DNA from 3 places in the Acuticoccus sp. MNP-M23 genome. Region 1 is predicted to be linked to each of the others. Evidence: predicted binding sites of a transcription regulator. Region 1 holds the regulator's gene; each other region holds the start of a gene.
The links. The regulator PhoB, encoded in region 1, activates phosphate uptake and scavenging genes when phosphate is short. The targets are predictions, from matches to a motif close to TGTCATNNANCTGTCAT.

Region 1 (3,276 bases):
AACTGGTGTGTTTGGGTAGGAATGCAGCCGTGGCACGTCATTGCGTGGTGTCCGGCGGACGGAGTCATGACGTGGGTATTGTTGTAAGAGACCAGTTTACCGAGATGCAGCGACTGGCAGGAGAAATCGCCGAGATGGGCGGGCTGGCCGAGCAGCTGGTGATGGAGAGCGTGACCGCGCTGACGCGGCTCGACACGCACCTCGCACGCCGGGTGATCGCGGCCGACCGCAAGCTCGACGCCATGCAGCGCAGCGTGGAGAACCACACGGTGGAGATGATCGTGGCGCACCGGCCCGAGGGCAAGGCGCTGCGCGAGCTGGTGGCGGGCCTGCGCATCTCGTCCGACCTCGAACGGGTCGGCGATCTGGCAAAGAACAACGCGAAGCGGTTGCTGGCCATCGAGAACAGCGCGCATCCGCCCCGCGTGGCGCTCGGCATCGAGCACATGTCGGAAATTGCGCTGGAGCAGCTGAAAACGGTGCTCGACGCGTTCACCAGCCAGGACGTGCCGGCTGCGCTGGACGTGCGCCTGCGCGACGACGAGGTGGACGCGATCCACACCTCCATCTTCCGCGAGCTGCTGACGTACATGATGGAGAATCCGCGGAACATCACGTTCTGCACGCATCTCCTGTTCTGCGCAAAGAACATCGAGCGCATCGGCGATCACGCGACAAATATTGCCGAGGCCATCCACTACGTCGTGACCGGCGAGCAGCCCGCGGAAGCTCGCGAAAAGTCCGACGCGTCGTCTTACCTGTCTGCGGATTTCACAGGCAACGTCGGCTTGCGCTGACGGTGACCGGGGCCGCTGACACTTTGTCAAAGGTTAGTTCATGCATGGACCCGACGCGGTTGAACCGTGTGGCAGCGATGCGCATGCGGTGCGGTCCAGGGGCGCGATAATGCCCCGCATCATGATTGTCGAAGACGAGGAGCCGCTAGTGCTTCTCCTGCGCTACAACCTCGAAGCGGAAGGCTATGCGGTCGATTCGTGCAGTCGCGGCGACGAGGCCGAGATGCGCCTTCTGGAACAGCCGCCCGATCTTCTGGTGCTCGACTGGATGCTGCCGGGCCTGTCCGGGATCGAGCTGTGCCGCCGGATCCGGTCCCGCCCGCAGACCGAGCATCTGCCCATCGTGATGCTGACGGCGCGCGGCGAGGAGACCGAGCGGGTGCGCGGCCTTGCCACCGGCGCCGACGACTACGTGACCAAGCCCTTCTCGACGCCCGAGCTGATGGCCCGCATCCGCGGCCTTCTGCGCCGCTCCAAGCCCGAAAAGGTTTCGGCGATGCTGCGCGCTGGCAGCCTGGAGCTGGATCGCACGATGCACCGCGTGCAGCGGGGCGGCCGCGAGGTGAAGCTGGGGCCGACCGAATTCCGCCTGCTTGAATTTCTGATGCAGTCACCCGGCCGCGTGTTCAGCCGCGAGCAGCTTCTGGACGGCGTGTGGGGGCGGGACGTTTACGTGGACGAACGCACGGTGGACGTGCACATCGGCCGCCTGCGCAAGCAGCTCAAGCGCGGCAAGGAGGCGGACCCGATCCGCACAGTGCGCGGCGCCGGCTACGCCTTCGACGACAGGTTCGGCGCCGACTGAGAGCGGCGCTTTTCAGGCTCGGCGCCGGCAATCGCCGCCGCCGCCTCATTGGTTGCCGCGTCAGCGCCCGGTGGGCTTGCGCGGCTTGTTGGTGCGGCCGGGGAATGCCACGTCGGCGTGGGCGGTGCAGTAGGTGTCGCCAGGTTCGGACCGCGCACCGCAGAAGCTGAAATTGTCGCCGGACGGATCGCCGATGGGCCAGCGGCATGTGCTGGCGCTGAGGTCCGTCAGCGTGATTCCGCCGCGCAAGGGCACCACCTCGGCAACATGCTGAGGTACGGGGGCCGGCTCGAAAACCTCCCGCTCGACCACCTTCACCGCAGCAGCGCCGGCCGCCATCACGCGCGGTTGTGCAGCGGGCTTTGGCGTTCGGACCGCAGCGGCTGCGGCGGCGGGCGAGACGGTGGCGGGCGCCGGTGCGGCGCGACGGGCTGCGGGGCGCGCCGTCTTCACGCGGCCCGACAGACCCAGCCGGTGGATCTTGCCGATCACCGCATTGCGCGTGACACCGCCCATCGTCCCGGCGATCTGGGACGCGGAGTGCCCCTCTGCCCAGAGCTTGCGCAGTTGTTCGATCCGCTCGTCGGTCCAGCTCATCGCAGTCCCCTTGCTGTCCACAAACAGCCCACAGGGAATCCAAAGGCGGCGCGCCGAAAACGGCACGGGAATCCACCGTGTTGGCTGAAGGCTGTGGAGCGCGTCATTTGCGCTCCTGTTCCTCATGAATCGTAAAGGAATTGACGAATCAGCGTCTAGAGTCAGCGAGTCGCGATGGACTCAAGAGTTGCTTTTTCCCCAACCATCGGGAAGAAGACGCGTTCGTCTTCGGGCGAGATACCCCAACTCTGTGGAGAAGCGCGTCAAGCGCGACACAATTATGACCGAACCCGCGTTGTTCGCCACCTACAACCGTATTCCCGTCTCGTTTGATTCGGGTGAGGGCGTCTGGCTGCACGGGTCCGACGGGCGACGATACCTCGACATGGGCGCCGGCATCGCCGTGTCCGCCCTTGGCCACCAGCATCCGCACCTTGTTGCGGAGATGCAGAAGGCCGTCGCCGGCGTGTGGCACACGTCCAACCTCTTTGAAATTCCGGAGCAGGCCCGCCTTGGCGAGCGCTTGGTGGCGGAGACGTTTGCCGAGCGCGTGTTCTTCTGCAACTCGGGCGCCGAGGCCAACGAGGCCGCGATCAAGACCGCGCGGCGCTACCAGTTCATCAACGGCCACCCGGAGCGCACCCGCATCATCACCATGGCGGGCGCCTTCCACGGGCGGACGCTCGGCACCATCGCGGCCGGCGGCTCGCCCAAATATCTGGAAGGCTTCGGCGAACCGCTCGCCGGGTTCGACCAGGCGCCGTATGATGACATTGAAGCGGTCAAGGCACTGATCGGGCCCGAAACGGCGGCGATCATGGTCGAGCCGATCCAGGGCGAGGGCGGCATCCGCCCGGTCTCGCGCGAAGTGCTGGCCGAGATGCGGGCGCTGTGCGACGAGCACGGCCTTCTCCTGGTGTTTGACGAGGTGCAAACGGGTGCAGGGCGCACCGGCACGCTGTTCGCCTATCAGTCGCTCGGCGTCACGCCCGACATTCTGGCGGCGGCCAAGGGCATCGGCGGCGGCTTCCCGCTCGGCGCGTGCCTTGCCACGGCGGATGCCGCGGCGGGCATGGT
Region 2 (3,276 bases), on a different replicon from region 1:
GCGCTGCCGGCAGGAGCATCCGCAGTCTTCACCACCGAGACGTCGTCGATGAAGATGCCGGTGGTGTCGAGCGAGCCGCCGGTCTCTTCGATGACGAGCGTATTGGACCCGTCGCCGGCGCCGCCTATGATGGCAAGCGAAATCGTCTCCCACTCGGCCGCGGCCGGTGCACCCTCGTAGACCACCTCGCCGCCGAACGTGACGGTGATGGCTTCGTCGTCCGACGTGTCGCCGTCGCTGAGGTCGAAGGCCAGCGCGTAGGTGGCGCCGGTCTCCATGCCCTCGATGGTCTGGGCAAGGGCGACGTTGTTCCTGTTGCCGTCGAGATCGACGTAGAATGCGCCATCATTGGCCGTAAGGCCGAGCGCGCTGGTGTCCTGGTGCTGCTCGATCCGGCCCGAGTTGAGGTTCACCCATCCCGGAATCTCGCCGTTGAGCGCCGAGCGACCCCAGTCACGGTAGGCGGATGCGCTGTCGGTGTATTCGAAGCTGCCGTTCTGGACGAGATTGGGCGTCGGTTCGGCTGATGCCGCCGCGGTGGCTGCGGCAAGGCCGGTCGCGGCGGTCGTCGCCACCTCCAGAACCGCGTCGGAGACACGGCCGTCCGCCATGTCGGAAAGGTCGCTCGCCGACCAGACCGTGGCGCCGCCATCCAGCACGACGCTGCCGATGGTGCCGGAGCCAATGAACACGGCGCCACCGCCAGCAAATTCCAGCGCGAGGCTCGGTCCGATGTTCGTCACGGAGACGTCCGACGAGGCGATGTCGGTGAGGACCAGCGTGTCGGTCGACGTGCCGTTCAGAACGTCGATACCGTCGCCCGCAGCGTAGACGACCGTGTTGTCCGAGCCACCGGTATTGAGGACGTCGTTGCCCTGGCCGCCGGCCAGCATGTCACTGCCTTCGCCGCCGAACAGGGCGTCGTCGCCGGCCCCGCCGAAGAGCCGGTCCTCGCCAGAGCCGCCCGACAGCGTATCGTCGCCAGCGTCGCCGTAGACGACGTCGTCACCGGCGCCGGCGAGCACGACGTCGTTGCCCTCCATGGCGTAGATCATGTTGTCGCCGTCGGTCCCGCTGACGCTCTCTGCCGTCTCGTCGCCGTAAACGACGCTGACACCGACGTCCCCTTCGGCATAGGCACGGGCGATGCGGGTGTTGTTGGTGTAGACGCCGTCGACGCCCATCTCGATCAGGGACTGAAGCTCGTCGCCCGGACCGTCGTGCGTCCAGGCATTGACGTTGAGGCCGAGGCTCTGGGCCTCGGCGACCTTGTCCGCATCGAGGCCGCTGATCCTGGCGGAGATCCCGTCCGCGAAGGTCGCGATCTGGGCGAGGTCTTCCGCGTCCGTTCCGTTGTAGGTCTGCTCGAGGAAGATATCGACACCGGCCTCGGGCATCAGCGTATCGTTCAGATATTGCAGCGTCGCCGCGTCGCCGCAGTTCAGCATCACCCGCTCGTCGGTAAAGCCGTTGGCGACGAGGACGTCGAGCGTTGCCTGCGCGATGTCGATCCCCGCGGCCGTGTAGGTGGCGGGGTTCTTCATCTCGAGGCTGAGCCCGATCACACGGCCCGTCTCGGCCGATTTCTCTTCGATGATCCCGATCAGCTCGCTGAGGGTGATGAGGTCCGGATCTGCCGCGAGCAGATCCGCATAGGTCATGTTCGGGATGTTGCCGGTGTCATGCGCCAGCACGACGATCCCGTCCGCCGTCACCTGCGCGTCGGTTTCGACGGCATCGGCGCCCCAGTCGATCGCATGGCGATACGCATCGGCGGATGCATCGGGATAGGGGTTGGTGCCGCGATGGGCGATGATGGTGAGTTCGGACATGACAGGCGCTCTCGATGGGCGGAGGACAGTGAGGACGGGGCTATGAACGCGTCTGGAGACCGGCGAAGATGACCGGCACGAGCGACACTCCGCTCGCGGCGACGCGGTACACAACGGCGGGTCGAACCGCCGTGGGGTTCGAAGCCTGCGCGATCATGGTGGGTCGCCGCGCGACACCGGGGTCAGCATCATTGATATGAAAGCCCAGACTGTTCGTCCGAACGGCCACTAGGGCGTCAATGTTTCAACCGAATGACATTTTCAAGTGACCGCAATGACATCGAAATGATTGAATTAACTGGCTAAGGAAGTTTTGCATGCAGTCATGCGCGTGTGTTGCCCCGACTCTGACGCTCGCAGGAAATGTTCATATGATCGCCCAAAATGACCATATGAACCAACGGGTGCTGGATTGCGGTTCGAACAAAGGTGATTCGGGCGCACGCCCATCGTGAAAACTTCGCCGGATTTCGAGGACTCCGATACCGCCAGCAGCGATGAGATGCCTGGCGATCTCGCCGCACGTCGCGTGGTCCGGTAACAACCCAACGCGGTGCTCATCGACGCTGACGAAGGTGTCGAGGAGATGGAGGTGCCCGGCTTCGGCAATGATCGTCGCCGGGAGCGCGCGCCCCTGCCAGCCGCTCCGCGTCCGAGCGGTCTCATCGCGGCCGCGCAGTGCAGTCCGTCGTCGATCAACGCGCCGCCGTCGGTGGCTGTGCCGTCATCCCCAGGCGCTGCATCCTTGCCGGACTATCAACTTCGCCTGCCGCTCCGGAAAATAGGGCCGTGATAGCTCCGCTCTCGAAGAGAAATGTCCTGCCGCATAAGCTTTATCCCCGCGCCTTTCATTATTATCCGATATAATCCGAGTTAAATTTGGTATTTTATAATAAAACTAGTACTATAAATAGTAATATATGAGATTTCTCAACAATAACCGCGCAGTTTCAGCGCTGACCAAACTCGTGGCGCCGGCGCCGCTTCAACAGGACTATGATCCTAACGCACTGCTACCTTGGCCTCGCAGCCTGCTAACTGGCGATCACCGCCTGAGGGACATGGGGAGCGGTCATCGATCAGGAACACGCGCAGCGATGGTTGCAGGACGAAGCCGAGCTGCTTTGACGAGTCGACCGGAGGTCACCGCCCGCCGGCAGCTGCAAAAACCGCAGTATGGCGTTTAATGGCCCTAGGAAGGCCGTGGATGGCACGCCCGCGTGAATTCCGCCCCCCCCCCGCACCATGCGATACCAATCGCCCTTCTAAGGGCCTTGAAACGTCTCCCTGATGGTTATGGTGGCAAAGGGGGCCTCGGTGGGCGACCTCCGCGCCGCACGCCCCGAGAACTCTCGAGGCGTTCAGGCCGCCACCACCCGCGCCGACCAGGCACGGCCGCTGAGAACCGACGCCACACTCGAGCCAGGGCATGGGCCGCAGACCT
Region 3 (3,276 bases), 2.2 Mb from region 1:
CGCCGTCGATCCCGCTCTTGATGTCGAGCGGCTCCGCCACCGGCTCGAAGCCCGGTCCGCGCGAGCCGGCGCGGTGATAGATCGTGCCGTGGCCATCGGGATCATGCGCATAGGCAGCGCCCGGCGACACGTTGTTGAACACCACCACGCCGCCGCAACCGGCCAGCCGCTCGGCCATTGTCGGCATGGTGAGGGTGGCACCGGTGAGGCGGCGCTTGGTCTCGAAGAACTCTGGCTTGCCGACGTCGAACAAGGCGAGGCGCCCGTTGTCCCGAAGCGCGACCGTGTTGCCGCGCAGACCGTTGCGGCCCGGCTGGCAGCCGGTTGCAAAAGCTGCCGAAACCACCCGCGTGGCGGACGGGAACACCGAGCGGTGGGCGGCAAAGCGCGAGGCCTTGTCCGCAAAGCGCACGAGGTTGGGCGTCGTCTCTGGCGAAATGAGGTCGCGCCGCAGACCGTCCAGAATGAGCGCAATCGCACGGGCCATCAGACGACCCCGTTCAGGGCAAAGTCGAAGATGTCGTAGTTGCGCAGGTTGGCGGTTTTCTGCTGGTACGCAGCATTCAGCGGCCGGGAGAGGATGAACGGCACGCGCCGCTCCGCCAGCCCGCCGTGCGAGCGCAGCCGCGTTCCCGCCAGCGCCGAAAGGTCGTGGTCGGCGGCGTGGGCACCCAGGGCGTAACCGGGCGCGGCAATGGCCACCGCTGCCCCCTCGCGCTCCGGCGGCATCTCGAATTCCGCCGCCGCCTCGGCGCCGGGCAGCACCCGGCCCACGCCGGCAATCGCGCCGACCGCAGCCAGCACTGCTGCAGGGTCCACCGCAGCGTCGGTCACGTGGATGCGAACGAACCCGCCGAGCGCGCCGTGGTGGCGCACGAACGGATCGGTGATCGGGCAGATCACCCGCGTTCGTCCTGGGCCGAATGTGGCGTCCAGCGCGTCGGCCACATAGGCCACGCGGGCCCTACCATCGCCATGCGCCATGTCGTTCATGCCATGGTCGGCGACAATGCCGACCGTGGCGCCCGCGGCAATCAGCGCACCAACGCGCTGGTCCACCGCGGCCATGAAGGCGTTGGCGCCACCCGACCCCGGCGCGTGGGAATGCTGCACCAGATCGGACAGCGAGAGATAGGCGACGTCCACCCTGCCCGCCTCGATCAGCCGGACACCGGCATCCAGCACGAACAGCGACAGGTCGGGGTCGTACTGCGAGGGCGCTGCGCGGCCGACGAGCCCGGTCACATCCTCGATACCGTTTTGCGCCAGCGTCGCGTCGTCCGCGCGCTCGGCCGAAAAGGCGATCCCATCAAGGTCATTCGCGAGTGCCTTGAGGAGCTTGTCCTTGGCGGTGATGGCGGCCACCCGCGCGCCGGCCCCTGCCAGCGCGGCGAGGATGGTGCCGGCGCGCATGCCCTCGGCGTCCACCATCATGGTTTCGCGCCCCGTGGCTTCATCGAAATAATAATTGCCCGAGATGCCGTGAACGCTGGGCGGCGCCCCGCAGACGATCGACAGATTGTTGGGGTTGGTGAAGGTGGGCATCGCCGCGTCAGCGATGGCGGCAAAGCCCTCGTCCATCATCTGCGCAAGGTGCGGGACGATGGCGGCCGCGCGGGCGGCCTCGACATAGGCCGGATCGCAACCGTCGTAGCAGATCACCGCCGTGGTGCGGGTCGGCAGCGCGTAGCGGCGCCCGTTGACGGTGACAGCGCGCGAACGTTGCGCATCGCCGGTCTCTCTCAGCGCCATGCGGACTCCTGTTATCAAACCGTTACGTGCATGACGTATAGATATGCCCGTCAAGCAGAGGAAACGTCATCTCGTTGCCAAGCGGCGTACTTCGATAGCTTCAAAGCTACAAACGAAATAAATTCCGCCAATGTGAGCTGAATTCACATGACAAAACGACGACTTCCGCCGATAAAATCATTAATTGCACTTGATGCTATTGTTCGCACTGGCAGTGTATCTGCTGCAGCGGAGCAATTGTCGGTCACACATGGCGCCGTCAGCAAGCAACTGGCGCAGCTGGAGACATGGCTGGGGATGAATCTGTTCTGCGAGCGGCGCCGCGGCATGATTGTGAACGAAGCGGGCGCGCGGCTGGCCGCGTCCGTGGAAAGCGCCCTGAACGGGATCGAGTCCGCGCTTGCAGACGTGTCCGCTTCAAAAGGTCAGGCGGCGCTGACCGTGGTGGCCCCGGCCACCTTTGCCATGCGCTGGCTGATGCCGCGCCTGCCGGCGTTTGCGCAGGAGCACCCCGGCATCGGGGTTCAAGTTCGCCCCACCCACACCACCGAGGATTGGGACGCGCTCGGCTACGATCTTGTCGTGCGCCGCGCGGAGCCGCTGCCCGAGCGGCTCGGCCCCCGGCCCTTCTACACCGAAAGCCTTGGCCTTCTGGTGCCTGCCGCTCTTGCCGGCAGCGCCGCAGACCCCGCATCTCTTGCCTTCGTCGACGCGGCAACCCGGACTGGCGATCTCTCCCGCTGGTGCACCCATGCGCTCAAAGGCACGCCAAAGCGTCCACCAAAGGTGTATCCGCACTTTTACATTGCGCTGGAGGCAGCGCTTTCGGGGATCGGCGCGATTGTTGCCCCGGTGGACCTTCTTGCCGCACAAATCCTGTCCGGCGCGCTGGTGGAGCCTTGGCCGTCAATGCGCATTGCCGGCGCGCGCCAAACCATCGGCGTCAATCCGGACGGGCAGAACCCGCAGGCTGCCGAAACGCTTGCCCGCTGGATGCAGCGCGAGTGGCAGAACACCCCCGCCCCCATATCCCGCCAACGCACAGCCGCACTATCCTGAGGAGCGCCCTGGCTGGCGCCGTTGCCTGCGCCAACGCGAACCACTGCGCCGAGGGCCGCAAGGTTGAAACCGGCCCCGGCAACTGTCGCTCAAGCAGGGCGGATTCCTCCGCAGGGCGCGCATTCAGGCGTAAGCGCCATCCCTCACTTTGGCGGCCGAGTCCGGTTTATCAGCCTTGGTGTAGATATTGCGCCAGGTCGGGTGCCGCACGAACGCGTCCGACAGGCCGAGCGTCGTCTCCGGGCCGCCGAGCACGAGATAACCCTCGGGCGGCAGGAGCTTTGCCATGCGGTTGAGCACATCTGCTTTCGTCGGCCGATCAAAATAGATGAGCACGTTGCGGCAGAAGATGATGTCGAAATTGCCCATCGAGTCGAACGGTTCGAGCAGGTTGCGGGCCCGGAAGCTGACACGCGCACGAACCTTGGGCGAAACCACATAGTGGCCGCTCTCGGTCTTGGTGAA

Region 2: a site for PhoB is predicted at 2,074-2,090, ahead of RDV64_RS23345 (glycerophosphodiester phosphodiesterase family protein). Genes of this name have one in related genera too.
Region 3: a site for PhoB is predicted at 1,762-1,778, ahead of phnA (phosphonoacetate hydrolase). Genes of this name have one in related genera too.

What each region holds. Positions count from the first base shown of each region.
Region 1 is NZ_CP133480.1:1,552,903-1,556,178, reverse strand. It holds gene pstB (phosphate ABC transporter ATP-binding protein PstB) at 1-19, shown strand, start outside; gene phoU (phosphate signaling complex protein PhoU) at 105-797, shown strand; gene phoB (phosphate regulon transcriptional regulator PhoB) at 907-1,602, shown strand; gene RDV64_RS07375 (GcrA family cell cycle regulator) at 1,663-2,199, opposite strand; gene RDV64_RS07370 (aspartate aminotransferase family protein) at 2,480-3,276, shown strand, end outside.
Region 2 is NZ_CP133483.1:15,468-18,743, reverse strand. It holds gene RDV64_RS23345 (glycerophosphodiester phosphodiesterase family protein) at 1-1,832, opposite strand, end outside.
Region 3 is NZ_CP133480.1:3,753,523-3,756,798, reverse strand. It holds gene RDV64_RS17390 (alkaline phosphatase family protein) at 1-487, opposite strand, end outside; gene phnA (phosphonoacetate hydrolase) at 487-1,752, opposite strand; gene RDV64_RS17380 (LysR substrate-binding domain-containing protein) at 1,900-2,811, shown strand; gene RDV64_RS17375 (protein-glutamate O-methyltransferase CheR) at 2,935-3,276, opposite strand, start outside.